3 regions of the Pseudomonas sp. Marseille-QA0892 genome follow, and region 2 is predicted to be linked to each of the others. Evidence: riboswitches for the same ligand, from Rfam matches in the RefSeq annotation. Region 2 holds a riboswitch; each other region holds the start of a gene.
What was found. Region 2 has a riboswitch for cobalamin ahead of cobG (precorrin-3B synthase). Riboswitches for the same ligand answer to the same signal wherever they lie in the genome.
Positions count from the first base shown of each region.

Region 1 (9,838 bases), 1.3 Mb from region 2:
CCGCCCGGCTGGCGACTCGCCAAACACATGCAGGCCATCCCGAATCTGGCTTTCCTTCAATTCGCAAAGATACGTATCCGTGCGATTGAGCAGGTGCTGTTCATCCTCTTCGGTCGCCGGCGGCGGCATGCCGAGGTCTTCGTGAAGGTTGTTCGTCACGATCAGCGCCAGGATTTGCTTGCGCAGTAGCCCTGCTCGGCGCGGGTCGAGTGTCAGCGCATCGTAGAATTCGTCGATCAATCGCTCGAGATCGCGAGTCGGCCCGTAACTTTCGGCGCGCGTCAGCGGCGGCATGAGGTGATCGATGATAACCGCCTGCGTGCGGCGTTTGGCCTGGGTTCCCTCCCCCGGATCGTTGACGATGAAGGGGTATAGGTGCGGCATGGGGCCGAAGATCAGGTCCGGCCAGCAGGTCTGGCTCAGGGCGACACTCTTGCCTGGCAGCCACTCGAGGTTGCCGTGCTTTCCCACATGAACGATGGCATCGCACGCCCAGACCGTGCGCAACCAGGCGTAAAAGGCCAGGTAATGATGCGGCGGCACCAGATCCGGATCATGATAATTGGCCATTTCATCGAGGTTGTAGCCGCGCGCGGGCTGGATGCCAACGAACACTGAGCCCATCCGCAGCCCCGCGAGCATGAAGCGGCCCTGCCGCAGCATGGGATCCTGCTCCGGCATCCCCCAGCGATCGATTACGGCCTGCTGACTCTCAGCCGGCAACGTCGCAAAGAACGCGCGATAGTCTCCCATCGACAGGCTCTGTCGGGCGGGGCGAATGGCCCATTGATCCGGGTCATTGGTGATTCCCTGGCGGAGTGCGGCCATGAGCTGCTCGCCGTCTTCCGGGACATCATCCACTCGATAGCCTTCAGTCTGCAGGCGACGAAGGATGTTGATGACCGAAGCCGGCGTATCAAGGCCCACACCATTCCCGAGCCTGCCTTCACGGGTCGGATAGTTGGCCAGGATCAGGGCAAGGCGCTTCTCGGCATTGGGCAGCTCCCGTAACCGGGCCCAGCGGCGGGTCAGCTCGGCGACGAACGCCATCCGCTCCGTGTGGCCGTGATACTCGACCACATCGCACTGCGTCAGCCCGCTACGGCGGCCCAGCCCCTTGAAGCTGAACGCCCGGCTGATGATGCGCCCGTCAACTTCCGGTAGCGCGACCTGCATGGCCATGTCGCGCGGTTGCAAGCCATGTGGGTCGGCCATCCAGCCTTCCTGGTTACCGCTGGACAGCATCACCTGAAGTACCGGGATATCGCCCACCAGGGCATGGTCGCCTGGATCGTCGATCGCCGAATGCGCGAAAGCGGTACTGTTGAGAATGACCGCGACGCAGTGCTCTGCACACAGGTGCCTGAGCGTCGTCAGGCACACCTTGTCCTTGAGCGAAAGCAGCGCGATCGGGAGAGGGTTCAAGCCTTGTGACAGAAGCTGCTCGCACAGCTCGTCAAAAACGCGCGTATTGCCAGCCTGCAGATGGGAGCGATAGAACAACACAGCCACACAGGGCGCGCCGGGATGCCAGCGATCGTGCCAGTCCGATACCGAGGCTGGCTGATGCAATGGATGATGAATCGAGATCGGCGGCAGGGCCGCAGGCGGCGCGGCCACGCACGGCATGTCGAAATACAGGGCGCCCAGGTAGGCGTAGAGCGATGCCGCGTTACTCGCACCGCCCTCTCGGAGATAGCGCCACAACGTATGGCAGACCTCGGCGTCAGCCGTGCTCAGCGAGGTGAGGTTCGGATCTTCGGCCATATCGCCAGAGAACATGGCCAGGACGATACCCTTGCGCCGGCAAAGCGCAACCACCTGTTCGGTACCGTATGGCCAGTAGCTTTCGCCGCCAAGATGGTCGATCACGATCACCTTGGCATGCTGGAGCACTTCATCGATATAAAGATCGACCGAAGCGTTCTGACGCAGGTAAACGAGATTGGCGAGTCGAACCTCGGGATACGCGGCTTCAGAATCGGTCGCTCGAGGGTGCGCCGATGCCAGCAGGGCCAGCGTCGTGTCAGCCGCGCTCAGGATAACGATGTCACCCGGCGTCTGGTCGAGGCGCGTGATGGTCGCGCCGCTCTCGTCGACGTACCCGCCCGGCATGGCTGACAGCATGTGCATGGCGAGTCCTCAGGCGGTTGCGGCGGCAAGCGCCTCTTGCAAGGTGGCGCCGTCGAGGTCCCGGCCGATCAGGACGAGGTAGGTATTTGGCGTTTCGTCTGCATTCCAGCGGCGGTCGAAGTAGCTGTCGAAGCGCTGCCCGACACCGTGAACAACGAGCCGCATCGGTTTGCCCGGCAACGCGACGAAGCCTTTGATTCGATAGATGGTGTGTTCGCGCACGAGCGTTTCGAGGATGCCCATCAAGCGGTCGCGGTCGACGGTCCCCAGATTGACGACGACCGAATCGAACAGGTCATGATCATGATCGTGTGGCTCATCGTCGCCGTGGTCGTGATGGCCCTTACGCAAGTGGATGGTGTCTTCCGAGGCACGCGACAAACCGAGGATCAGGTCCAGGTCCAAACGCCCCGCATCGCTGGCAATGATCTTGACCTGAGGCGGTACCTCTGCCCGCACAAGGGCCGTCACTTGCTCTACCGCCGCGGGCTCGACGAGGTCGGTCTTGCTTAGCACCACCAGGTCGGCAGCGACTAGCTGGTCTTCGAACAGCTCATGCAGAGGCGACTCGTGATCCAGGTTCGGGTCGGCCCGACGCTGCGCATCCACGGCTTGCGGGTTAGCCGCGAACTGGCCGGCAGCCGCCGCGGGTGTATCCACGAGCGTCACCACCGCGTCAACCGTGCAGGCGTTCTTGATTTCGGGCCAGTGGAATGCCTGCACGAGCGGCTTCGGCAGTGCGAGGCCGCTGGTCTCGATCAGGATGTGATCGATGTCGGCACGCCGCTGGATGAGCTCCTGCATAACCGGGTAGAACTCTTCCTGCACGGTGCAGCACATGCAGCCATTGGACAGTTCATAGAGCTGACCAGCCTGCTCGGTGCCCTCCTCATCACACCCAATACCGCAGCCGCGCAGGATGTCACCATCGATTCCGAGCTCGCCGAATTCATTGACGATAACGGCGATACGACGCCCGTTGGCGTTATCGAGGATGTGGCGCAACAACGTGGTTTTGCCGCTCCCAAGGAAGCCGGTGACAATGGTGACCGGTATCTTGCTCGTGCTGTTCATTGATGGATCCTGAGAATAAGAGACTGGAGAAATCAGGCATCTAGCGCGGGGATGCGCGCGATGAATTTGCCTTTGATGCCGGCAGGCCATGTGCGAAACGGGACCTGCCCCGTCTCGGAACCGGCGTATTTACCGGCGTAGTCGAGCAGCGCTTCGGCGGCTGCCTGATCTGGGGAGAATCCTCCCAGCACGTAGGTAATCTTCCCGGGCGCGCGCAATGCAGCAGTACAGTGCCGCTGGCACGCCATCAGGCAACGGGTACGCTGGATCGTGAGGTTCGCGTCAGCGCCGAGCGCTTCGAGCGTGCTTGCGAACCGCTCGCCCTTGCGGGGCTCATCAGCGCCATCCTGACCGCACGTTTCACAGACAATCAGGGTCGCGCGGTGCGCGACGGTGTCGTGTTCAGCGTTCAAAAGTCGACTCCGGCCTGCCCTTTTACACCCGCTCGATAGGCGTGCTTGACGTCGCGTATCTCACTGACGGTATCGGCCAGCTCGACCAGCTCGGGCTTGGCGGCGCGGCCCGTGACGATCACCGTCTGCCGGTAAGGCCGATTGCGCAGCGCCTCCAGGACCATGGCGAGGTCGAGGTAGTTGTACTTGAGCATGTAGGTCAGCTCATCGAGCACGACGAGATCGAGCGTCTCGTCGCTCAGCATCCGCGCTGCGTGGGTCCAGGCTTCATCCGCTGCGGCCTTGTCCTTGTCCCAGTCCTGGGTATCCCAGGTAAAGCCGGTTGCCATCTGATGGAAATGTACATGCGGTGCCTGCTGGTGCAGGTAGACCACCTCACCTGAGCGTTGTACGCCCTTGATGAACTGAACGACGCCTGCCTTGTGGCCGTGCCCGAGCGCCCGATAGAGCGTCCCGAAGGCCGAAGTGCTCTTGCCTTTGCCGTTACCGGTGATGAGCACGAAGATGCCACGCTCGATCTGGGCCTTTTCCATGCCCGCGTCGACGACCGCCTTCTTGCGCTTCATACGCTCGGCGTGGTTCTGCTTCTTTTCTTCGTCGATCATCTGCGGCTCCGGTTGCAAGGCCCCTTGAGGGCAAAACGTTCGGGCACGCTCGGGGAGTGTCGGCGCAACGCGCCAACACGACAGGACGTCTTGGCTGAAATCAGCCAGATCAAGCCCGGTACCCACACCCCGAGGTACACCATACTGATCGATCAGGCCGGTCTTCTGGCTCACCCACTCGCATTGCTCGCGCCTTCCCGTTTCCAGTGGCGTCAGCGAGCCTGCGGCACCTGGCAGGGCGCGGGGCATTACAGCAGCGGGGGCTGCGCCGGGATAGGCCTTGGCCGTACCGGACTTCCCGTTTCACCTCGTCTGGCAGCCCGGCCCATGAAGCATGGAAAACGAGCGTCGAGCCATGGAGGCACCTGGTCGAGCCGGCAGGTTACCGGACTCAGGTTGGGCGGGCAATTGCACCCGCCGCGCGGCTCGGAGGGCTCAGTTGGCGGCCCTTCTCGTATAGGATGGGAAATCACCGCAGCGTAGGGGCGTCTGCTACCTCCGCTCGCGATACGCCCAAGACCCGATAACAACACAGGACCCGCCTCATGAGCGAACAGTACCGCGCCGTCTTTCTCGACCACCCTTCCCTTGATCTGGGTGATCTCGATATGTCTCCACTGAGAGAGGTGTGCGATTCGCTCACGCTTCACGAAAAAACCACGCCCGAGCAGGTTGCCGAGCGTATTCGAGATGCGGAAATCGTCATCACCAACAAGGTAAGGCTCGATGCTGACGCGCTGGCTTCGGCACCCTCATTGAAACTGGTCCTGGTCGCCGCCACGGGCACCAACAACGTGGACGTCCAAAAGGCCATGTCGTTGGGCATTACCGTCTGCAACTGCCAGGGCTACGGCACACCGTCCGTTGCTCAGCACACGCTGATGCTACTGCTTGCTCTGGCGACGCGCCTGACGGACTACCACGATGCCGTGCGCGGCGGCCGCTGGCAGAAGGCCGAGCAGTTCTGCTTCCTGGACTTTCCCATCCTCGAACTGTCTGGCAAGACCCTGGGAATCTTGGGGCATGGCGAACTCGGCAGCGCCGTGGCTCGCCTGGCAGAAGCCTTCGGCATGCGCATCCTGATCGGACAGTTGCCCGGACGCCCGGCGACTGAGGGCCGTATTGCGCTGGAAGAGCTGCTGCCTCAAGTAGATGCCCTGTCGCTCCACTGCCCGCTGACCGAACAGACCCGGAATCTCATCGGAGCGCAGCAGCTCGCCGCGATGAAGCCAGGCGCCTTCCTCATCAATGCCGGCCGCGGCGGGCTTGTGAACGAAGATGCGCTCGTCGACGCACTTCGCAATGGGCACCTCGGTGGCGCGGGCGTCGATGTGCTTACCGAAGAACCGCCGCGCAACGGAAATCCGCTCCTGGCGCCCGACATACCAAACCTGATCATCACGCCACATAGCGCCTGGGGAAGTCGCGAGGCACGCCAGCGTATCGTGGCTCAACTTGCGGAAAACACGAATGCCTTCAAGGCAGGTGCCCCGCTACGAACGGTCGGTTAAGCTTCGCCGCTTTTATCTTTCAGGAGTATCGATGGACGCTCGAAGCGAAGTGCTGCTGCGACAGGTCGAACTGTTCGCCAACGGCCCCCTTCTGCTTGCCGGCCTTCCCGCCGACGACCTGCTCGCTCGACTCCCGCTGGCACAGGGCTGGTCCTGGCACGCTGGTGATCACCGGTATCTAACAGAACGCTTCGATGGCCGCTGCGTTTTCGGGACCGAACTGCCTCTTGGGGACAGCGACGGTGCGGTGCTGTTTTTGCCCAAATCACGCGAACTCGGTGAATACCTGATGGCGGCCCTCGCCAGCCGGCTCGAAGGCAAGCGCCTATACGTGGTTGGCGAAAAGCGGGGCGGCATCGAACGCGTGTCGAAACAGCTCGCGGCATTCGGAACGCCGTCGAAGGTCGATAATGCCCGGCACTGTCAGCTCTGGCAGGTCCGGGTCGATACCCCGCCCCAGCCGCCAGCGCTGGATGCGCTGGCGCAACGGTTCGAGGTGCCGACGCAGGATGGTGCCCTGACCGTTATCAGCCTGCCTGGCGTATTCGCGCACGGCCGGCTGGATCGCGGCACCCAGCTGTTGCTCGAACATCTGGATGCCCTGCCACAGGGCCATTTTCTCGACTTCGGGTGCGGTGCCGGTATCGTCGGTAGCTGGCTTAAGCGACGCTATGAGGATAGCCAGGTCAGCCTGCTCGACGTAGACGCCTTCGCCCTGCAGGCCAGCCGGCTGACGCTGGCGGCCAATGGCCTGGAAGCCGAGGTGATTGCGGGGGACGGCATCGCGGCGGCACCGCGCGACCTTGCCGCAATCGTGAGCAACCCGCCTTTTCATCAGGGAGTGCACACCAGTTACCGTGCAAGTGAAGACTTGCTACGCCAGGCACGCGCTCACTTGAATGCACATGGCGAGCTTCGCATCGTGGCCAATAGCTTCCTGGCCTATCCCCCGCTGATCGAACAGCACCTTGGGCCCTGCAGTACGCTGGCGGAGCGGGACGGATTTCGCATCTACAAGGCGGTAAGCGGCTAAGTCCGTCTTCATCCGTCGCCCACGGATCTTCGTTGCTCGCCGAGCAGCCGAACCTGAATGCAAAAAGGCCATGGCTGGATCCATGGCCTTTTGAAGGGCCCGCTTGCCGCGGCGTGCGGGTCAGCCTTACTTGCGAGCCTGCTCGTACAGCGGCATGACTTTCGGTATCGCTGCCTGCAGGGACTGGATACGCGCCCCAGACGAAGGGTGCGTACTCATGAACTCAGGGGGCGCCGAGCCCTCGTTGGCTTTCGACATCTTGTCCCACAGCGTCAACGCAGCGTTCGGGTTGTAACCCGCACGGGCCGACAGCTCCAGACCGATCAGGTCAGCCTCGTTCTCGTTCGCGCGGCTGTTGGGCAGGGTCATCAGGTATTCGACGCCGGTATTGGCCAGCTGGAGGCTGCCGTCGCCCAAGCCAAACGCCGCCCCCAGTTGCGTCGCCATTTGTACCCCATAGGCCTTGGACATGGCCTCGCGGCCGTGCTCACGGAGGGCATGCGCGATCTCGTGCCCCATTACGGCTGCAATTTCATCGTCGGTCAGTTTCAGCTTATCAACCAGACCCGTGAAGAAGATGATCTTGCCGCCTGGGCCGCAGTTGGCATTGAGATCGTCGCTCTTGATGACCGAGACTTCCCAGTCCCACTGCGCCGCATCAGGTCGAAAGGCGGTAGCCTGCGGAATCAAACGTTTGCCGACGGCCTGGATACGCTTGGCCGTTGCGCTGCTCTTGTCGAGCGCGTTCTGCTTCGACGCCTCGGACAGCGTTTGCTGGTAGGACTGCGCATACATCTGGTTGACTTGTTCGGTGGACAGCATGCTGAACATGTACTGCTTACGGTCCACCCCCACAGCCCCGCCGCTGGTGGTATTGACGGCCTGACAGCCGGCCAGTACCAGTGCTGCAGCGAGTGCTGAAAGGGAACGTGTTTTGATCATGACGCCTCTCCGTGGTCGATGCGCCGTATGCTAACAACGCCGATACCGTTTACAAGTAGCAGTGGATGAGTGTGGGTAGCGCTACGCACTTCATGCCGGGGTCAGGCACTCAGGCGCATCCAAACGCGGATCGTTGACGAACGTCGCCAGGGCACGCTCACGCAATGGCAACCCTGGCGCTGCCAATAGCTCACGCAGCCGCTCGACCGTAGTTGCTGGATCCATCCAGTCCCGCGCACCGGTGGGGTCAAGCAGGATAGGACGGCGCAGCGACGCTGCGGGTCGGGTGATCACGGCAACACTGTGATAGTCCTGACCGTGCGCGGGGTAGCACTCCCAGAGCGCAGCCATGTAGAGCATTCGCTGGTCTGATGAGATCCAGAACGGGCGCTTGCGCACGCCGCGCCACTCGTAGAACCCATTGGCTGGCATCAGGCCGCGGCGCAGACGAAAGGCCTCTCGAAACATCGGCTGGTCTTCGACCGTTTCCGCCCTGGCGTGCGCAGGCGTCCGGGAGAAGTCGGTGATCCAGGGCGGAGTCAGCCCCCACCGCGCCATGAGAAGCTCGCGACCTTCGCCGTTCGCCCGAAGCAGAACGACCTGGGCACCCGGCGCCAGATTCCAGTGCGGGTCGAGCCCGGTGGGAAATCCTGGCAACGCCGCGAAAGCGGCATCCCAACGAAACAGGGCGTAGCGACCACACATATGAAAAATCCGGTCTATCGAATGGCTCAGCAGATCAATTCGCCAGGGTAGCTGTCCGGCTCTTCACCCTGCTGAGGTTCGGCCGCATTGTACGTGTCGATGAGCTGGCGCGCCCGCTCAGCATCCTCGTCGGCCACATGCAGACCCAGCAACCCGGCGATCGGAAGCTCACCGACCGCGCCAATCAGATGTCGACCCGATAAGTGAACCTCTATACCCTCCCCGTCGAGCATGCCGATCAGCATTTCCGCTTCGAGCAGATCACGAGGCTCATAAACACGTCGCATCAGTCGTCCTCGCGCCGTACATTGAGCGTCCACTCCTGCCCATCCGTATGCATGTCGAGCACGATGGGTCGACAGCAGACAGAACAGTCCTCGATGTATTGCTGATCGCCTGCCGACAAATCGAGCACCGCCTCGACGGGCTCGCCACAGTAGGGACACTCATATTCCTGCGTTTCCAGCATGGGCGGACCTCAGTGATCAGTTCGAATATAATCGCCGGTTACGCGCTGACCGCGGTGCACGCGGACGCTAGGCGACAGCAACCCAATTCATTACAGAGAATACGATGGGCGAATTCGAAGCCATCCGACCCTACGGCGACAATGAAGTTGCCGGCGTCATCAACCGGCTGCTCGACGATCCGGCTTTTATCAGCGTCATCACGCGCTTCCGCTTCCCCCGGCATGTGGACCGTTTTGGCTGTGTACTGAAGCCGTTGGTGAAGATGCGTCTTCGGCAGAAGTTCGGCTCGATCCGGACAGTCGACGCAATGCAGATCAAACTCGAACCGTATATCGATCGGACCATCGACAACGCGACTGACGGCGTAACCTTCAGCGGCGTCGATCGTTTGAATCCGCAGAGCCCCTATCTGTTCCTGGCGAATCACCGCGATATCGTGATGGACCCTGCGTTCGTAAACTTCGCGGTCTACCACGGCGGCCTGCAAACGCCCCGGATCGCCATCGGTGACAATCTTCTGCAGAAGCCCTTCGTCAGCGACCTGATGCGCGTGAACAAGAGCTTCATCGTTCGTCGCTCGCTACCGAGCCGGAAGGAAAAGCTCGCGGCGTACCAGCTTTTGTCCGCCTATATCGACCATTCGCTTCGGGTGGATGGCGCATCGATCTGGATTGCCCAGGCGGAAGGCCGGGCCAAGGATGGCGACGACCGCACCGATTCGGCGATCCTGAAGATGTTCCACATGTGCCGCAAGGACGAGCCTTTCGCGCAAGTGGCGCAGTCATTGCGGATCGTCCCTGTCTGCATCAGCTACGAATACGACCCCTGCGATCAGGCCAAGGCGCGCGAGCTGTACATCCGCGCAACGACTGGCACTTATACGAAGGCGCCTGGCGAGGACGATACCAGCATTGCGCTGGGCATCACCGGCTACAAAGGGCGCGTTCATATC
Region 1 covers NZ_CM143104.1:718,809-728,646, reverse strand. Annotated here, with positions in the region: gene cobN (cobaltochelatase subunit CobN) at 1-2,133, opposite strand, end outside; gene cobW (cobalamin biosynthesis protein CobW) at 2,143-3,207, opposite strand; gene ACY8D3_RS03185 (DUF1636 family protein) at 3,240-3,620, opposite strand; gene cobO (cob(I)yrinic acid a,c-diamide adenosyltransferase) at 3,617-4,225, opposite strand; cobalamin riboswitch at 4,364-4,564, opposite strand; gene ACY8D3_RS03175 (2-hydroxyacid dehydrogenase) at 4,771-5,736, shown strand; gene ACY8D3_RS03170 (methyltransferase) at 5,768-6,769, shown strand; gene ACY8D3_RS03165 (M48 family metallopeptidase) at 6,896-7,711, opposite strand; gene ACY8D3_RS03160 (SOS response-associated peptidase) at 7,802-8,416, opposite strand; gene ACY8D3_RS03155 (putative signal transducing protein) at 8,443-8,703, opposite strand; gene ACY8D3_RS03150 (CPXCG motif-containing cysteine-rich protein) at 8,703-8,885, opposite strand; gene ACY8D3_RS03145 (1-acyl-sn-glycerol-3-phosphate acyltransferase) at 8,990-9,838, shown strand, end outside.
Region 1: it holds a riboswitch for cobalamin, as region 2 does, so the genes downstream of both, cobO (cob(I)yrinic acid a,c-diamide adenosyltransferase) here and cobG (precorrin-3B synthase) in region 2, are expected to answer to the same signal.

Region 2 (9,838 bases):
GTTGTGCTACGCCGAGTTCGCATCGATGATTCCTGTAGCCGGGTCCGGTTACACCTATAGCTACGCGACGCTCGGTGAACTGGTTGCTTGGATTGTGGGCTGGAGCCTTATCGCGGAATACGGCCTCGCCACCGCAGCCGTTTCAGTGGGCTGGTCAGGCTACTTTCAATCGTTGATCGGTGGTTTCGGTCTGCATCTTCCGGTAGCGCTCACAGCAGCACCCGGCACCAATGCAAATGGCGACGTGACGCTATTCAATCTGCCGGCGTTCGCGATCATGATGTTCATCACGGCAATCCTGTCGATGGGCATTCGCGAATCCAAGCGCGTCAACAATGTTTTGGTAGCCGTGAAGATTGCAGTTGTATTCTTGGTGATCGCAGTTGGGCTGTTCTACGTCAAACCCGACAATCTGCAACCTTATGCGCCGTTCGGTATTTCCGGGATCGTCAGCGCAGCTGCATTGGTTTTCTTCGCCTTCCTTGGTTTCGACGCCGTGTCTTCAGCGGCAGAAGAAGTTCGCCAGCCGCAGCGCGACTTGCCCATTGGCCTTATTGGATCGTTGCTGATTTGTGCCGTCCTCTACGCACTCGTTGCGACCGTTGCCACGGGCATCGTTCCTTTCGCCGATTTCAAGGGTATCGAAGACCCTATCGCGCTGGTATTCCAGCGGGCGGGTATCGACTGGTTGGCCGGTTTGGTTAGCTTGGCTGCCGTGACCGGCATGATGACGGTCATTCTGGTCATGGGTTATGGCCTGACACGTGTTGTGTTCGCCATGTCGCGTGACGGTCTAATGCCAGCGTGGATGTCAAAGATCAACGAACGTCAGGTGCCGGTGGGCTCGACCTGGACACTCGGTACGTTGTCTGCGCTGCTGGCTGCAACGGTGCCGTTGAGCGCGTTGGCAGAGCTGATCAACATGGGCACCTTGCTCGCCTTTACCATCATCTCGCTTGCCATTCCGGTCCTGCGTCGTACCCAACCGGGATTGCCGCGGGCATTCAAAGTGCCAATGCCCATGATCCTGGGCCCGGTTTCCATGATTATCTGCATCATCCTGATGCTCAATCTGGCGATCGAAACCTGGGTTGCGTTCGGAATCTGGCTGGTGATCGGTCTGGCCGTGTACTTCGGTTATTCGCGACGTCACGCCAAGCTCGAGAACCTGACCGACTGAGTCGGTACAGTCGGGTTGACCATTGCATCGCCCTCAGGGCGATGCAATGAGCGTAGTACGCGAGCCTTTGAACTCATGCGCTAACAGGAACAGCGTAATGAGCATTTCACAGGCAACCAGCACGATCGCAGGTGCCATCAGGCCGTAATGACCCAGGAACAGGTAGTTCAGTGCAATGCTGAGCAGGCCGCAGGCGATCCGCACCTTCACGAACAGGCTATAGCGATTCTTCGCGACCCAGTACATCTCGAACACGACGTTGACCAGTCGGAAAATGAAGTAGAGCGACATGATGCTCAGCAGGTCGGCCGCCTGGGCATAGCTCTCCGGGTACAGGAGGTGGAAGAAGAATCCGGCGAAGACCTGGTAGCCGATCACCATCGCGAGCGAGAGGCCGAAGCCGAACATCACGAACTTTCCTTGCGTTGCTTCAATGTTGCCGCGAGATATCTTCGGCATATAGAGCGACCAGAAGCCCTGCACGACGATCTGCCCGATGGTGATGAAAGAACAGGCCGCGGCATAGATAGCCAGAGGCTCGGCACCCAGGATTGCCTCCACCAGGATCCGATCGAACCCGAAGTACAGGAAGAACGACAGGAAAGATAGGGTGAAAGGCAGCCAGGCGCCCCAGCGTGCGGCCATGGCCGTCAGCGCGCTTTTGTAGCTTGCGCTCTTAGAGAAGAAGGTCCCAGGGCGGACGCAGTTATTGTAGAACCAACCTGCGTAAAGCAGCAGGGTCAGGACCGAGCCGGCCAGAACGGAGCCCACCAGGTCCCCGGTGCGCCAGAACAGCAGGATCTTGATCAGAAAGGGCGCGGATTTGAACAACGCATCGACGGTAGAAAAGCCCACCAGACGATCCTGGGTCTGGTAGTGAAAGAACAGTGCCCGCTGCAGTACGGCAAGCGCCAGGGCTTCTGGCAGCAACGCTACAAAGAGGTGTGGTGCCATGCCTGGCGCATGCACATGCAGGTAGTAAAGAATGATCGACGCCAGCGTGATGAAGCCCGTCACGGATGGATAGACGAGGTTTTCACCCTTGGAGAGTCCGGCTTCGATCGCGGGGCGGCTAAGCAGAAAGTCGCGTAGACCCAGGTCTGCGAAGCCCACCAGGAACGTCATCATCACCATGCTGAGGGCCAACGCGCCATAGGCTTCCTGAGGTGCCATGTGGGCAACGAGCACAAGCAGCACGAACGCCAGCACGGGTTGCAGTGCCATGGGTACGACGACGAAAACGATTTTGGATAATTCGTTGAGCTTCTTCATAGCTGCATCCGGAAAATCGCAGGGCAGAAAGGCGTGCACAGCTTCACGCACGGGCTACGGACGCCGGGCGACGAGAGGGCAAGCAGTTTGAAAATCGGGTACTTCTACCGACCCAGGAAGGGTCGGTAAGCGAACCGGACGGTTCGTGGTGTGGATGATGTGCTGGTGCCAGCAAACTTCAAATCTCAAATTTTCCATGTGTGAACTGCATCACTAATCTGAAAATTAAAGTCGGTTAAGGGAACCGGGTTCACTGACAGCATTTGCGCTTAAAGAACACGTTGAGGAAGGTTTTCAAGCAGTGCTTCCCGCGTATAGAACGCGCGCGTGGGCGAAATTATAGATGGTCGCCGTACCATGATTACGGGCAGACTCATCTCGCGAGCGACAGCCAGCTTCGCCGCGGTCGCTTCGCCACCGCTGTTCTTGCTGACGACCACATCAAACTGTGCGCTCTCGAACAGGGCCCTTTCGTCCTCGACATGGAAGGGCCCCCTTGTCGCAATGAAGCTCACCCGGTGCGCCTCCGGCTGCGGATCCAGCAACCTGACCGTCCAGTGCTGATGGGGTGGGATGGTGTTCAGGTGTGCCAATGGTTCGCGGCCGATTGTGAAAAGCGGCCTTTCAAAAGGCTCGAGCGCACCGATGATGCCGTCCCAATCATTGACGTCGATCCAGTTGTCGCCATCCACTCGCTCCCAGGCAGGCCGGCGAAGTGACCAGCAGGGTATGCCGACTACATTAGAGGCGAGGACTGCGTTGGCGCTGATCCGGGCTGCATAGGGGTGTGTCGCGTCTATCACAAGATCTATCTCTGCTCCGCGCAGGTACGCAGCGAGCCCGTCCGCGCCGCCAAACCCACCTATGCGAACCTGGCAAGGCAGGCCTTCCGGTATACGCCCAAGGCCGGCCAGGCTGTAGACGTCGTCCGGCCCGAGATGGCGCGCCAGCCAAAGCGCATCTGCAACGCCACCGAGCAAAAGGGTACGGCCCGTCATGGCTTGGCAACGCAGAGCAGCGTAATGGGTAGGGCGCTACGCCAGGTATCGAAACCACCGAGTGGCTTGGCATGCGCGAGCTGCATCCGGATTAACTCGCCACCGTGCGTTTCCCGCCAGCGCACAAGTTCGGCTTCGCTCTGTAGCGTGACCGCATTTGCGACCAGGCGGCCGCCTGGCTTCAGTGCTGTCCAGCAGGCGTCGAGCATGCCAGGTACGGTAACCCCGCCGCCGACGAAGATCGCGTCGGGTGGTTCGAGCCCTTCGAGCGCTTCGGGCGCGCGGCCAGCGATAAGCGAAAGGGACGGCACGCCGAGCGTATCGCGATTCGACAGGATCATGGCCTGGCGGGTGGCATTCGCTTCGATTGCCACGGCTCGGCACGACGGGTGGCTTCGCATCCATTCGATGCCGATCGAACCGCACCCTGCACCGACATCCCACAACAGTTCTTGAGGGCGCGGGGCTAGGCGCGAGAGCGTGAGCGCCCGAATGTCCCGCTTGGTCAGCTGGCCGTCGTTCTCGAATGACTCATCAGGAAGGCCAGCGGTCAGCGGATAGCCCTTCAAAGCTGTTTCACACCGGCATTCGATTGCCACGACATTCAGCGCGGCGTGCACATGGTTGGGCCAATCCCGTGCGATGCCGTCGGTCATGCGTTCGAGTGGCCCCCCAAGGTGCTCAAGCACCCAGAGTCGGCTTGCGCCAAAGCCGGCCTGGCGTAGCAAGTCGGCCAACTGCGCCGGACTCTGACCGTCTTGGGACAGCACCAGTAGCCGCCGTCCTTCGTGCAGATATCGGTTCACGCCGCTGGCAGGGCGGGCTACCACGCTAAGGAGCTCGACATCCTGCAGCGGCCAACCCAGACGGGCTGCTGCCAGAGAGAAGGACGAAGGCGCTGGAAGGACAGTCCACTCATGCGGTTCGACCTGCCGGCCCAGGCTTGCGCCGACGCCGAACAGCATGGGATCGCCGCTTGCCAGCACGCACGTTGGCTCGCCACGTCGTGCCCATACAGGCTCCAGTGTGAAAGGGCTGGGCCACGGCTGGCGTGACGCTTTAAGGCAATGTGGCAAAAGCTCCAGCTGGCGAGGTGCGCCGATAATATGAGCGGCCGTCAAAAGCGCGCGTCGCGCCTGCTTGCCGAGCCCCTCATAGCCGTTCTCTCCGATTCCGATTACTGTCAACCACCTGGCCATGCACGCTCCAAACAATCCGCCCGGCGCCCCGCGAGTTGCGACCGTGGGCAAAGCCGTCATAATACCGCCTTCACCGGTGCCCGCCGTAGTACATGGCCGAGCGCGCGAGGTTGCAAACGCCAGCATAGGGGCCGCTTCGATGACGGCAGCCCCATGATTGGCGATTTCGGCCTGCGTCGAGCCGCTACGAAGGGCCGAAGAGGGAACACGGAAAGGCCATGCCTCAGCCGTGGCTGCCCCCGCAACTGTAAGCAGCGAGTCGCTCCAGCAAGGCCACTGAATATCGGGAAGGCCGGAAGCGATGTAGACCTGCCAGCCAGGAGACCTGCCGGTGACGCTGTACGTGAGCGCCAACATCGGGCGGGGTGTACCGATGCCAGTGACGTCCCCTAGCGGGCGTCTCGGTCCGGCTGCCGCGTCATTCATGCGGATGCTAACTGTGAACCCTTCCAGCTCGACCCATCGACCCGTGCTCCGGCGCCCTTCGGCTTGCCCTGGACTGTCGCGCATCGTGTCTGCGAAGGACGGCGGGATCTGCCGAGTGAAGCTGGCTCTGGGGCGCATTACCGCTGACCAGGCGCATGCCGTCAGCGGAGCCGCGCGCCGATATGCTAGCGGTGTGCTGGAGATCACCAATCGCAGCAATCTTCAAATACGCGGTGTTTGGGCTGACGCAGGCGATGCACTGGCGGCGACGTTGATAGATGCAGGCCTAGGGCCCCGCCATCCCGATGCCGATGATGTACGAAACGTACTCGTAAGTCCTTCGGCGGGTCGCGATCCTTACGCGTCGCTGGATGTCACGGCCCTGGCCGAAGCACTGTTGCTGCTTCTGCAGGAATATCCGGCTTTCCGAGGTCTTCCCGCGAAGTTTGCCATTCAGGTAGACGGCGGCGAAGGCATGGCCGTCCGAGCCCATGAGCACGACATTTGGCTGAGTGCATTGCCTGGCGGGCAGCGTTTACAGATAGGGCTTGCTGGTGCGGTTGGGGAGGGCGCCATAGGTGAAGTCGCATCTTCTGCTGCGGTGGACACGGTGGCGCACATCCTTCGCTGTTTCGTCGCGACGGCGACGGAGGACCAGCCGCGTATGCGTCACCTCATGGCGTCACCGACCGCTCCAGCGTTCCTGGCCGCCGTCCGTGCCGACGCATCGGTGACGCCGTGTGGCGCTAACGACGTTCAGTCCTCGTCCGTTCAGAAGGCACCGGGAATTTACCCGCAACGCGACGGGACGCTGCGGATGGTCACGGCTCAGGCGCCCCTTGGACGGCTTGATGCCGACCAGCTGGATGCGCTAGCAGATGTCGCCGGAATCTACGGCAGTGGCTGGCTGCATCTGACGCCGTGGCAGGGCGTGCTGCTGCCCGATATCGACGAGCAGGACGCCCCGAAGGTCCAGCAGGCACTGGAAGCGCTTGGGTTGGTGACCGCAGCCGATGCGCCGCTCGCACACCTCGTCGCTTGCAGCGGTAGCGTTGGGTGCGCCAAGGCCCATGCCGATACCAAGGCGGATGCGCTGCAACTGGCAAGACGGCTTTCGCAGTATTCCATGCATCCCTCGGTCCACCTCAGCGGCTGCCCGCGGACCTGCGCGTCCGCGTGCAGCCAGCCCTATACGCTGCTCGCCCAGCCCGGCGGCCAATACGACCTTTTCCAGCACGACCCGTCTGTGGACGGCCTCGGTCAGCTACGCGCCAGCGGGCTGGACATTGGGGCCGCGGCGCACTGGTTGTGCATGAATCACCACGAGACTTTCGATGATTGAGTACATCCGCGACGGCCAGGAAATCTACCGTCAGTCATTCGCCACAATCCGCGCTGAAGCGGACCTGAGCGCCATTCCGCCTGATCTCGAGAAGTTGGCCGTTCGCGTCATACATGCATGCGGCATGGTCGATGTGGTACAGGATCTCCGGTTTTCACCCGGTGCCGGCGAGGCGGGGCGTCGTGCGCTCGCTTCGGGAGCGGCAGTCCTGTGCGATGCCCGGATGGTTGCCGAAGGCGTCACCCGCGCCCGGTTGCCCGCAAATAACCGTGTTGTTTGCACGCTCAACGAACCTGATGTACCAGCACTGGCGCTGGAAAAGGGCAATACACGCTCCGCCGTCGCGCTGGATTACTGGCTGCCCCATCTCGACGGCAGTGTCGTGGTGATCGGCAATGCGCCGACCGCACTGTTCTACCTGCTGGAGATGCTCGATGCTGGCGCGCCGAAGCCGGCGCTCATCATCGGCATGCCCGTAGGCTTCATTGGCGCAGCAGAATCCAAGGATCTGCTCGCTACCGACAGCCGCGGCGTTCCCTTCGTAACCGTGCGTGGCCGTCGTGGCGGCAGCGCCATGTCCGCCGCTGCGCTTAATGCGTTGGCCACGGAGCGCGAATGATGGCCAAGGGACGTTTGCTTGGCCTGGGCGTCGGCCCGGGCGACCCTGAGCTGATTACGCTCAAGGCACTGCGCCTGCTTCGCTCGGCCCCGGTTGTCGGTCATTTCGTCGCTCGGGCCAAGGCGAGCAAAGGGCAGGGCGGTAATGCGTTCGGCATCATCGAGGCGCACCTGACGCCTGACCAGATGCGCCTGCCACTGGTGTATCCGGTCACAACCGAAAAGCTGGAACCGCCGCTGACCTACGAAGGCGTCATCAGCGACTTCTACGACACCTGTGCGGTACAGATCGCCGAGTACCTGGATGCTGGCCAGGACGTAGCCGTTATTTGCGAGGGTGATCCGTTCTTCTACGGCTCCTACATGTATCTGCATGACCGTCTAGCGCCGCGCTATGAGGCGGAAGTGGTGCCAGGTGTCTGTTCCATGCTGGGCTCGGTCGCCGTGCTTGGCACTCCGCTGGTCTACCGCAATCAGAGCCTGTCGGTGCTGTCCGGCGTTCTTTCCGAAGATGAGCTTGCCGAGCGTCTGCAGCAGGCGGATGCGGCCGTGGTCATGAAGCTGGGGCGCAACTTCGATAAGGTGCGGCGCGTGTTGCGGAACCTGGGGCTCGCGGATCGGGCGCATTACGTGGAGCGTGCCACGATGGCCGCGCAGCGAATCGTACCGCTCGACGATGTGGACCCAATGTCCTCACCCTATTTTTCGATGATCGTCGTACCCGGAGTGAAATGGTCGGCCTGATGCCGATTCCGGTCTGCGCATCCCAACCGAGCTGATTTCCATGACGACTCCCGCCTCGATATTCGTATTGGGTAATAGCGCGTTGCCAATTGCACGGCAGCTTCAAGCGTGCCTGCCAGAAAGCACCCTTCACGGCCTCGCCGGCCGGGTGACCGACGCCGATGCCTACTACTCGCAGTTTGGCGATGCGATACGTGCTCGGTATCGCGCGGGCTCGCCGATCATCGCCTTGTGCGCAGCGGGGATCGTGATCCGCACGCTCGCGCCTCTGCTGCTCGAGAAGAATGCTGAGCCGCCGGTATTGGCTGTCGCGGAAGACGGCTCCGCCGTCGTGCCGCTGCTCGGCGGGTTGTCTGGCGTAAACGAGCTTGCCCGTGCATTGGCCGACGCGCTCGCGGTTTCGCCCGCGATTACCACCAGCGGCGAGCTGCGATTCGGAACGTGTCTGTTGAATCCGCCTGAGGGTTACACGGTGGATGTCAGCAAGGGCAAACGCCTCGTCAGTGACCTATTGGCCGGTGCGACTGTCGCGATCGAAGGCGATGCGCCATGGTTATGCGACGCGCAGCTGCCGCTGGCGGACTCTGCTGACCGTCGCGTTGTCGTCTCGCCTTACCTGAACGCAAACGAGGGCACCTTAACCATTCACCCACGGGTGGTGCTGGCGAGTATCGAACCGGACGCGAGCATCTCCGCTGAGCAAATACGCGACGCATTGGAGCGTTGCTCGCTGGCGCCGGCGGCTCTCGCGGCTGTACTCGTACGGTCAGCGCCCGCCACACATGCGAGGGCAGAGGCGCTGGGTGATGCGTTCGGTGTACCCGTCCGATTTATCGATCCGTCCGACTCGCTACCCAAAGCAATAGCACAGGACGGCGCACTGAGCCTGCATATGGTGGATTCCCCCCAAGCAGCGACACAGATCGGTCGCATGCGTGGCCGCCTGCAGGTGGTTGGCCTGGGGCCAGGGGCACGTGAATGGATGGCTCCGGCCGTGCGTCGGGCGCTCGACGAAGCGCAGGACGTGCTTGGCTACGAAACCTACGTGAAGATGGCTGGCCCGTTCCGGTCGGATCAGCAACTGCATGCCAGCGATAACCGCGAGGAACTGCAACGGGCGGCACATGCCTTCGACCTGGCCGCGCTAGGGCGTCGGGTGGTCATGGTTTCGTCCGGCGATCCCGGTGTGTTTGCCATGGCTGCTGCAGTACTCGAAGCCCTCGAAGGCTCGACGGATACGCGGTGGCACGGCGTTCAGCTCGAGATCCTGCCCGGGATCACTGCTGCCATGGCAGCGGCATCTCGCGCGGGCGCGCCGCTCGGCCATGATTTTTGCCTTATCTCGCTCTCGGACAATCTCAAGCCGTGGAGCGTGATTGAGGAGCGGCTTCGGCATGCGACCGCTGCTGACCTTGCCATGGCCTTCTACAACCCGATCTCGAAATCCCGGCCGCACCAACTTGGGCGGGCGCTTGAGGTGATTCGTGAGCGCCGTGGTCCTGACACGCAAGTCGTACTTGGGCGCGATATTGGTCGACCGGCCGAGTCGCTGAAGTTAATGAGGCTCGGCGAACTTACCCCAGATCAGGTCGACATGCGGACCATGGTCATCGTGGGGTCTAGCCAGACGCGTCGATTCCAGGGCAATGGGCGAGAGTGGGTGTACAGCCCGCGATGGTACCCCGGGCGTGGCAACGACGAATGATCCGGGAAGGCCCTGGCTGGAGGATCAGCTGATACGCCGTAGTAGGTAGCTGTCCATGATCCAGCCGTGCCGGTCGCGAAGCTCGGCGCGTAGCGTCTTGATCCGAGGCGCAATGTCGGCGATCGGTCCAGCGAGCAACGCTTCGTCCGGGCTGCCCACATACGCGCCCCAGTAGATCTCCAGATCCTGCTCAACGAAGCGCATGTACGTATCCTGCGCGTCGAGCATCACCAGAACGCTGTCGAGCGTATCCGGGAAACCCTGCTCTGCGAGCCGGCGAGCCGGCATGACCTGGAAGCCGGCCCCTATGCTGTTGAAGCAGATTCGATGCCGCGCGGCCAGGGCCTGTAGGCT
Region 2 covers NZ_CM143104.1:2,066,961-2,076,798, reverse strand. Annotated here, with positions in the region: gene ACY8D3_RS09630 (amino acid permease) at 1-1,180, shown strand, start outside; gene ACY8D3_RS09625 (oligosaccharide flippase family protein) at 1,214-2,452, opposite strand; gene ACY8D3_RS09620 (cobalt-precorrin-6A reductase) at 2,722-3,450, opposite strand; gene cbiE (precorrin-6y C5,15-methyltransferase (decarboxylating) subunit CbiE) at 3,447-4,649, opposite strand; cobalamin riboswitch at 4,800-4,996, shown strand; gene cobG (precorrin-3B synthase) at 5,074-6,417, shown strand; gene ACY8D3_RS09605 (precorrin-8X methylmutase) at 6,410-7,036, shown strand; gene ACY8D3_RS09600 (precorrin-2 C(20)-methyltransferase) at 7,036-7,779, shown strand; gene cobJ (precorrin-3B C(17)-methyltransferase) at 7,820-9,484, shown strand; gene cobF (precorrin-6A synthase (deacetylating)) at 9,509-9,838, opposite strand, start outside.

Region 3 (9,838 bases), 250 kb from region 2:
AAGGCTGGCTGGACCGCGGGCTATTGCTCATCAGCACCGCAACGCGCGCGATCCCGCACTTCGTACTGGGCGTCATCCTGGTCCTGATCTTTGCGGTGTGGTGGGTCGTCCTACCCTCGGCCGGGCATGGAAGCTTTGCGCACACCATCTTGCCAACCGTCACGCTTGCTCTGGGACTTGCAGCGGTCTCTTCGCGGGTGGCGCGCGACGCCACGGTGGCCGTCACCTCCTCTGCGTACTTCGCGTTTGGCCGCCTGAAGGGGCTCGGCGACGCCAGGCTGTTCATGCGCCATGGCCTGCGCAATGTCGGCGTGCCGGTCGTGACGTATCTCGGCGTGCAGCTGGTTTACCTGATCGAAGGCGTCGTCGTGGTCGAGACCCTGTTCGCGTGGCCAGGCATCGGCCATGGGCTGGTGCATGCCATCGTCCAGCGGGATGTTCCCATGGTTCAGGGCGCCGCCCTTGCCATGGGACTCATGTTCGTACTGCTCAATACCTTCGTTGACCTCGCCAACCACCTGATCGACCCACGGCGGAAGGACGCATGAACCTGGAACTCGCTATTGCTGACGCGGCCCCTCGGGCGCGCGCCACGTCCCGTTTCATCGGCCTTGCGATTTTGGCGCTCCTGATCGCGTTCGGCGTCTGCGTTCCCCTGCTGTGGAACGTCGATATCGCGAGGCAAGACTACGCGGCCATCCTGTCGGGCCCCTCTGGTACGCACCCCTTGGGCACGGATCACCTGGGCCGCGACATGCTTGCGCGTCTGGCAGCCGCTGTCCGGCTTTCACTGGGCCTTGCGCTAGTGAGCGTGGCGACGGCGGCATTGCCTGGCGTCCTGCTCGGCATCCTTGCGGCCTGGAAAGGCGGCTGGACGGACAAGTGCCTGGGCCTGCTGTCCGAAATGTTCCTTGCGCTGCCAGGCCTGCTCCTGGTGCTGCTGATCGTCGCCATCTTCCCGGGCTCCTTCGTGGCGCTCTACGGTGCCGTGGCCCTGGTGCTCTGGATCGAATATTTCCGCATGACCCGAGCGCTGTCGCGCAACGTTCTTGCGTCGCCTGCCGTCTCGGCTTCGCGACTTCTGGGATTTGGGCCGCTGTACATCATCCGCCGGCATTTGTGGCCGGAGCTGGCGCCCGTGCTGATGACCATCGCGGCATTCGGCGCCGCCTCGGCGATCATGGCCATCGCGGCCCTGGGGTTCGTCAGCGTGGGTGTACGCCCGCCAACGGCCGAGCTGGGCCTGATGATCACCGAACTGCTCCCCTATTTTGCCGAGGCGCCCTCGATCATCGCGCTACCCATCACGGTGATCTTTCTTATCGTCCTCTCACTGATGCTCATCGCGGGAGGTCGCAAACCGTGAAGCCACTTCTCAAGACGCACGCCGTCGAAGTCCGTACGGCAGATACGCAACTCGTCGAGCCGCTCTCGATCGAGCTATGGCCCGGCAGGGTTCTGACCGTGATTGGCGAGACCGGCTCAGGTAAAAGCCTGTTCGCGCAGGCCATCGTCGGCAACCTGCCACCCGGGCTGCACGCCCAGGGTTGCATCGAGTTTGGCGATGGGTTCACCGAAGACGGCAGGGAGAACGGCCGCCAGGCACTGTGGGGCCGGGAGATCGCCGTGCTGCCACAGGAACCCTGGCTCAGCCTTGACCCCACGATGCGCGCACTGAATCAGGTAACCGAAACCTATCAGTACGTGGTCGGCAAGCCTGCGGACGAGTCCGCCCGTCTGGCCACGCGTGATATGACGCGGCTCGGGCTTGAAGGGGCCCAAAAGAAGTTTCCCTTCCAGCTCTCCGGAGGCATGGCCCAGCGTCTTGCCTTTGCCGCTACCCACGCTGGCGGCGCAAAGGTGATGATTGCCGACGAGCCCACGAAGGGCCTCGATAGCGCGCGTATCGGTGAAGTCGTCGGCCTGCTGCAGGCGGGCGTCGCCGAGGGCGGCGCCCTGCTGATCATCACCCACGATATAGAGGTCGCCCGCCGGCTCGGGGGTGATGTGATGATCATGTACAAGGGCAGGATCATCGAGACCGGCACTGCGGAGCAGGTGTTGAACGCGCCGAAGGACGCTTATAGCCGGCGGCTGCTGGATGCCGACCCTGCACGCTGGGCAGCCCGAAAGCTGCCCGCACAGAAAGGCGAACGCATCATTCAGGTCCAGGACCTTGCCGTACAGCGAGGGGATCGAACGCTTTTCGAGCGGCTTTCATTCGATGTTCACCGAGGCGAGATCGTCGGCGTGACCGGCCCCTCCGGCTGTGGCAAGTCGACGCTGGGTGATGCCATTCTTGGCCTCGTTCCGCTGTATCAGGGCACCGTGACCAAACCCGCTGATGCACCCCGTGTCGCCTTTCAGAAGCTGTATCAGGACCCGGTCGCGGCGTTCCCGCCCACCATCACGCTGGCGCGCAATCTGGCCGACCTCGTTCGCTTGCACCGCCTCGATTCGAGTCGTATCGAGCCACTGCTGAAGCGGCTGCGCCTCGAGCCTGCGTTGCTGGGTCGCCTGCCCGGCAACGTTTCCGGAGGCGAACTGCAGCGCTTTTCCCTGCTGCGTGTGCTGATGCTCAATCCCCTGTTCATCTTCGCCGACGAGCCCAGCTCACGGCTGGACCCCATCACGCAGCAGGAAATGATCGAGCTGCTGGTCGAGGTTGCCCGGGAAAACGACACCGCCATCCTGCTCGTCAGCCACGACGAAGCGTTGATCGATGCCGTTGCCGATCGACGTATCCGCCTCGGCACCGAGCTTCAACACGACATCCCTGGCGAACCGATCGCGATTTGACGCCCCGTACGACTATAAATAGAGAACGACATGTCCACCCTTCCCTTTCGCTCCCTTAGCCTCGCCTTACTGGTGAGCCCAGTAGCCCTGGCCGATTCGGCCCAGTCCAACGCCAATGGCTTTGTCGAGGACAGTACCTGGAACGTACTTAACCGCACCGTCTACGACCATCGGGACTACCGCAACGGTGGCCGCAACGGCGGCGCACGAAATGCCTACAAGCCACGCGCGGAACGTAACGGGTACGCCGAGGAATGGGCGTATGGCCTGATGGGCACCCTGCAATCGGGCTTCACTCAGGGCACGATTGGCGTCGGCGTGGATGCCCACGCCTACCTTGGCGTGAAGCTCGACAGTGGCGGCGGCCGCGCTGGCAGGGCGCGTCTACTCGGCGTCGATAACGACGGGCACCCCAAGGATGAATTCAGCCGCGCGGGCGCCGCGATCAAGCTGCGCGCTTCGTCGACTGTCGTGTCATGGGGTGAACAACGGGTAAAGACGCCGGTATTCAGCTCTTCGGATAGCCGGCTGCTTCCGGAAACCGCGACGGGCATCTTCGTCACCAGCAATGAGTTCGACCGGGTGAAACTCGTCGGCGGCCATTTCACAGAAAGTACGGATCGCAATGCCAGCAGCCATGACCAGGGTTTCGTGGTCAATTACTCCAACGGCAGGCAGGGCAATGCCTTCGATCTCGCGGGCGTGGTTTTCACCCCGAGCGAGCGCCTGACGGGCAGCCTCTACACCTCGCGTTATGAAGACACCTGGAAACAACACTACCTGGGCGGGACGTTCGTACAGCCCATCGACGATTACCGGTCAGTTTCGGTCAACTTCAACCTTTACCGCACGACGGATACCGGCAAATCACTCTCGGGTCGCATCGACAACACCACGTGGAGCGTGATGCCGACCTATACCCAAGGCGCACACAGTTTCGGGCTCGGCTACCAGCATGTGGACGGCAACACGCCATTCGACTATGTGACGCGTGGTGCCATCTTCATCAATAACGCGGTGCAACTGTCCGACTTCAATGCCCCAAACGAAAAATCCTGGCAGGCCCGCTACGACCTCAACATGGCGCAATGGGATGTCCCAGGGCTGATATTGAGCGCTGCCTATACCCGCGGCAGTCAAATCGATGGCACCCGCGCCGACCCGAACGGCGGCTACGCTTACCTGGGTTACGGCAAAGGCGGCAAGCATTGGGAACGCGACTTGGAAGCGCGCTATGTCGTGCAGAACGGTGCAGCAAAAGGCACGACCTTCTCGGTCCGATACAACGTCCACCGGGGCAATACGGCTCAGGCCGAGCTCGATGCAGACCAGATCCGTCTGGCCGTGGAGTATCCGCTGTCTGGCGGTTTCTGAGCGAATGACCAGCCGCGGCATATAAATGGCTGACCCGAGCAGGGGATCTCGGGTCGCCATTGGCCGCTCATTGAATTAGCATCCCCATGCCGGTTTCCGCGAGGAAATAATAGGGAATCCGTCAGGCGATAGCCTGGTAAACGGAACTGCCCCCGCAACTGTAGGCACCGAGGCGTTTCCATCTAAGCCACTGGGCAAGTCCCGGGAAGGCAGGATAACGCCGACGACGTGTCAGTCAGGAGACCTGCCGGCTTGCTTGAATAACCACCGGCGGGGTGTCCGGGAGGCCCATTCCAGGATTCAGATGTACCGTGCGGACGCTCGTCCGCGCGCTCCGATCTGTATCGACGACGCATCCGCCGGCAACCATGCCGCTCGGTCATGCGCGTCATGGACCGTGCACTCGTGCCCTGCCCTGCAATGCCTACAGTTCGGAGAGTACGCTTCATGATTTCGGGACGTTCACTGGCGCTCATGGCAGCGTGTTCCCTGTCCAGCGCCGCCATGGCTGCGCAGACCCACTACCCGCTGTCGATCGATAACTGTGGCCACACGCTGACCTTCGAACGTGCGCCTTCCCAAGTCGTCACGATCGGGCAAGCCGGAACCGAAATGCTCTATGAGCTGGGTGTCGGCGAGCAGCTAGCGGGCACCTCCCTGTGGTTCAACCCGGTACTGCCACGATTCGCGGAGCAGAATGCCAAGGTCGAACGCCTGGCCAACAACGACCCGAGCTTTGAGTCGGTCATCGGCAAACGGCCGGGTCTGGTAGCCGTTCAGTTCGAATGGATGGTCGGCCCGCAGGGTGTCGTCGGGACGCGCGAGCAGTTCCACGAATTGCACATACCCACCTACATCCTGCCGTCGGATTGCGAAGGCAAGGACAATCTGGTCGGCGCCGACGGCACCCGTCTGCAGACATTCAGCATCGAAAGCCTTTACAAGAGTGTCGACCAACTGGCCCGGATCTTCGACGTCCAGGACAGGGGCAACGAGCTGATCGACAGCTACCGCAAGCGCGTGGACGATGCGAAGAAGCGCGTTGCCTCGCATGAAGGCGCACCGCTCAGGGCGATGTTCTGGTTCTCCAGCGCCGATATCGACATGGACCCGTATGTCGCAGGACGCCAGGGTGTCGCCGACTCCATGCTCACCACGCTTGGCCTCGAGAACATCATCCACTCGAACGAAGAGTGGCCCACCGTCGGCTGGGAGACCATCGCGAAGGCCAACCCGGACATTCTCGTCATTGCGCGTATGGACCGCCGCCGCTTCCCTGCTGATGACGTCGAGAAGAAGCTCGCCTTCCTGAAATCCGACCCGGTTACACGCAACATGGATGCCGTGAAAAACGATCGCATCGTGATCATGGATGCCGACGCCATGCAGGCCAGCATTCGCTATTTCGACGGATTGGACCAATTGGCTGAGGCCGCCGAATCATTCGCCAAATGAGCCAACCGTTGCCTTCATCCACCTCCGTACGCGTAGTCGCCAGTGTGGTTCTGCTCCTGCTCGCCCTGCTTGCCGGAATCTCCATTGGCGAAACGTCCATCGGGCCGGTGACCGTCCTGCAGACCCTGGCCAACAAGCTATGGCAAGCCGGGTACCCGCTGGACCCGATCGACGAGGGCATCGTCTGGAGCTATCGGCTCCCGCGCGCCATCGTCGCCGGCGCCTGCGGAGCCGGCCTGGCGCTGTGTGGGCTTATCCTGCAGGCGCTGCTTCGTAACGCGCTGGCTGACCCTTACCTGCTTGGCATTTCCGCAGGCGCATCCACGGGCGCCGTCCTGGTAGCCGTCATCGGCGTGGGCGGTGGCATGGTCTCGTTGTCAGCCGGCGCGTTCGGCGGCGCGGTGTTGGCGTTTGGGCTGGTAGCGATCCTGGCACGTGCGTCACGCGGCATCGGCGCCTCAAGCCAGATCATCCTGGCGGGCATCGCAGGTTCTCAGCTCTTCAATGCGCTGACGGCGTTTCTCATCACCAAATCCGCCAGTGCTGAACAGGCTCGCGGGATCATGTTCTGGCTGCTGGGCAACCTGAGCGGCGTGCGCTGGCCTTCGGTCTGGATCGCGATACCCGCCGTGATCATCGGCGCGCTGGTCTGCTTCTGGTACCGCCGGGCGCTGGATGCCTTTACCTTCGGCGCGGATTCTGCCGCCTCGCTCGGCATCTCGGTTCGCCAGACGCGAATCGTCCTGATCGCCTGTGCGGCGCTCGTCACGGCTGTGATGGTTTCGACCGTCGGGTCGATCGGCTTTGTCGGGCTCGTGATTCCCCACGCCGTTCGTTTGCTGGTTGGCCCACGTCACACCCGACTGGTGCCGTGGAGCATCGTCGCGGGCGCGGTATTCCTGATCGCCGCTGACATACTCTCGCGCATCCTGGTCAAGGGACAGGTCCTGCCAATCGGCGTGATCACGGCGCTGATCGGTGCGCCCGTCTTTGCGCTACTGCTCATACGTGGAGGGCACACGCGATGAGTGCGCAACCTGAGACTCACAACATCGTGCTCGAATGCCAGAACGCCGGGTATCGCGTGAAGGACACCTGGCTGGTCCGCGATATCAACCTCACAGTCTTGCGGGGGGAACGCCTCGGCGTGGTCGGGCCGAACGGCTCCGGTAAATCGACGTTGCTCAAGCTGCTCGCGGGTATCGCAACGCCCCATGAAGGCCGCGTAAGCCTTCTGGGTACTGACATGGAAAGCCACAACCGCCGGCAGATCGCCCAGGCCGTCGCGGTCGTGGAGCAGCAAGCCGACACGCTCGATTCGATCAGCGTCCAGGATGCCGTCGAACTGGGCCGGACACCCTGGCTCAGTGCGCTGCAACCCTGGGGCGCAGAGGACGCCGCCATCGTCAGGCAGGCCTTGCAGCGTGTCTCGCTGGCCCATTTGGCAAAGCGGCCATGGCGGACCCTTTCCGGCGGTGAGCGTCAGCGTGTCCATATCGCGCGGGCGCTTACCCAGACACCGCAAATCCTGCTGTTGGACGAGCCCACAAACCATTTAGACATACGACAGCAATTGGCACTGTTGGAGTTGGTGCACACCCTGCCGGTTACCACGGTGATGGCGCTGCATGACCTGAACCAGGCGCTGACGTGCGATCGCGTCGCGGTCATGAGCGAAGGCCGCATGGTCGCGCTTGGTCCTGCGCATGAGGCGCTCAGCCCCGAGCGGCTGCGTGAAACCTTCGGCGTGAAAGCGCGCTGGTTGGTCGACCCGCTGGACGGCACGCGGATGCTACGCCTGGAACATCTATCGGAAGAGGACAATGCGAGACATGCTTAAACCGCTCACCATCTTGATTGCCGTACTGGCAACGCCGCTGGCCCTTGCTCAGACCCATGAGGTGAAAATGCTGAACCGGGGCGACGGCGGCAGCATGGTCTATGAACCGGACTTCCTCGACATCGCAGCCGGTGACTCCGTCAAGTTCATCGCGACCCATAGCAGCCATAACGCGGCCTCGATTCCCGGTATGGTTCCTGAGGGCGCTGCAACATTCAAAGGCAAGATCAACGAGGAAATCGAGGCCACGTTCGACGTACCGGGCGTCTACGGCATCGAGTGTACGCCTCACCGCGCAATGGGCATGGTGATGATGATCCGCGTCGGCGGAAAGGGTATGGCGGCACCCGCCATTCCAGAGGGCCTACCGACGCGCGCGAAGCAGCGGCTTGATGCCATCGTTCAACGCGAGTTCGATCACTGACGCGCACCGAACCTGCTAGGGCGCTTCGCTGTCCAGCATGCTAGTGACGAATCAGGACGTGCTCTCGCATCTTCGCCAGTCGATCAGCACACCACGGGCCTCAGAGGCCCTTTGAAGCGGCGCCCCTCCAGCTACATGACACAATTAGCGGGCCGCACCTGTGTCGCGGGGGCTCAACAACCTGCTTTATTCAAAGCTCCGCATCCATGTGAATCGTCCGCCAGACAGGGTCTTCATCAACCGTCCTCGTCCGAAAGCCCTGTCGCTCCCAGAACTGAACGGCTCCTGCCAGAAAGGGATGGGTATGCAGATAAAGGACGTCTATGCAGGCCTCCTGCGCCTCTGCTCGAAGTGCGCGAAACAACGCACTGCCAAGCCCTCTACGTCTCATCGCTGGCGCCACGAACAGCCGCACGACTTCGACGACTGCCTGACCACTGTAATCGAGCGAAGGAAACCGATGATCATAGGCTCGCCAGGCGATACAGCCGTTCAGTGTGCCAGCGCTGTCCTCCGCGATCAGGAAACAGCCCGAGCCCTCGCAGTAGGTCTGGTCGAAGTGGCGCATATCACCAGGAATGGCGCTCGGATCGATTCGATCGCCGAACATCTGCAGCCGGGCATCCTGTACAAAACGCGTGATCGTTTCGCAGTCGGATGCCTGGCCCTTGCGAATCCTCATCTGTCGCTTCCATTGGACGGGGCTGCGTAACCTAACAGGCCTGTCCACCACGCAACAGCTCCGTTCGCGTCGCGACGTGAGGCGACATGTTGGCGCTCAGCCCCCCCTACCAGGCGCTCCCGCATGACCGTTATCGCAACCGCTATCAATTGTTGCAGGCATGGAATCAAGTCGGTGGTAAACACTCTTAAGGCAGTCGTCCCGCGGCCGCCGCGTTTCTACCCGAAGGGACGACGGTCTTCGATCACCTGAGGGCTATCGCCTTGTTTGAATCCATCATTGGCTGGCTGGAAAGCGGTGGCTATTGGGGCATCCTTGGCCTGATGCTGCTGGAAAATGTATTCCCGCCCATTCCATCCGAAGCCATCATGCCTTTAGCGGGCTTCCTCGCCGCACGGGGCGACCTGAATTTTTTCTTGGTTGTGGTCGCCGGGACCATGGGTTCATACCTGGGAGCTGTGCCGTGGTACTACGCGGGCAGGGTTTTCGGCGAAGAGCGCGTACGCGCCGCCACCAGGCGGTTTGGCCGCTGGCTCACGCTTTCCGAAGACGACGTGGACAAGGCCGCACACTGGTTCCACGCACACGGCAGGGCTGCCGTGTTCTTCGGGCGACTCATTCCTGCCATAAGAACGCTCATTTCGGTCCCGGCCGGCATCGCGCGGATGCCCTTCTGGACATTCACCCTCTTCACACTGCTTGGCTCCGCCCTGTGGACGGGCGTGCTGACACTCGCCGGTTACCTACTGCACGCCGAGTATGATCGCGTTGCAACCTATATGGACCCGGCTTCGAAAATCGTCATTGGGTTGGTGGTCGCGATCTATCTTTACCGCCTCATTCGGCAGACCGTCGAGGAGCGACGCGGGCGCGACGGCAAGTAGCCGACAAGTATCGAACCCAATCCCTCTGGAACTTCGATACCTTTCAGCCAGTAAGCGCTACGCTAGGCAGCGATAACAATCCGCTTCGCGGCTGGCGAAGGCCATCCCGAAAGTCGGCAGAGTGCGTCGACTCAAGAACCCAGGCATCAGCGACTATCCGGCCTCCGAAGCGCGTGGCGATTCATGTACGTGCAAAGCGGTACGATTGGCCACTGCCGCCGCTATGTTCGGCGTCCCAATAGCGGGTGTTCGCGGTTCTCGAGCAGAACGAGCATACCGCTGCCAATGATGATCGCTGTTCCAACCCATGCCCAGAAACTCGGCGCTTCCAAAAAGAACCAATATCCCAACACCCCAGCCCCAACGATCTGGAGGTAGTT
Region 3 covers NZ_CM143104.1:2,313,499-2,323,336, forward strand. Annotated here, with positions in the region: gene ACY8D3_RS10685 (ABC transporter permease) at 1-548, shown strand, start outside; gene ACY8D3_RS10690 (ABC transporter permease) at 545-1,366, shown strand; gene ACY8D3_RS10695 (ABC transporter ATP-binding protein) at 1,363-2,799, shown strand; gene ACY8D3_RS10700 (OprD family porin) at 2,830-4,173, shown strand; cobalamin riboswitch at 4,247-4,439, shown strand; gene ACY8D3_RS10705 (ABC transporter substrate-binding protein) at 4,621-5,628, shown strand; gene ACY8D3_RS10710 (FecCD family ABC transporter permease) at 5,625-6,656, shown strand; gene ACY8D3_RS10715 (ABC transporter ATP-binding protein) at 6,653-7,468, shown strand; gene ACY8D3_RS10720 (pseudoazurin) at 7,461-7,892, shown strand; gene ACY8D3_RS10725 (GNAT family N-acetyltransferase) at 8,083-8,574, opposite strand; gene ACY8D3_RS10730 (DedA family protein) at 8,838-9,458, shown strand; gene ACY8D3_RS10735 (DMT family transporter) at 9,680-9,838, opposite strand, start outside.
Region 3: it holds a riboswitch for cobalamin, as region 2 does, so the genes downstream of both, ACY8D3_RS10705 (ABC transporter substrate-binding protein) here and cobG (precorrin-3B synthase) in region 2, are expected to answer to the same signal.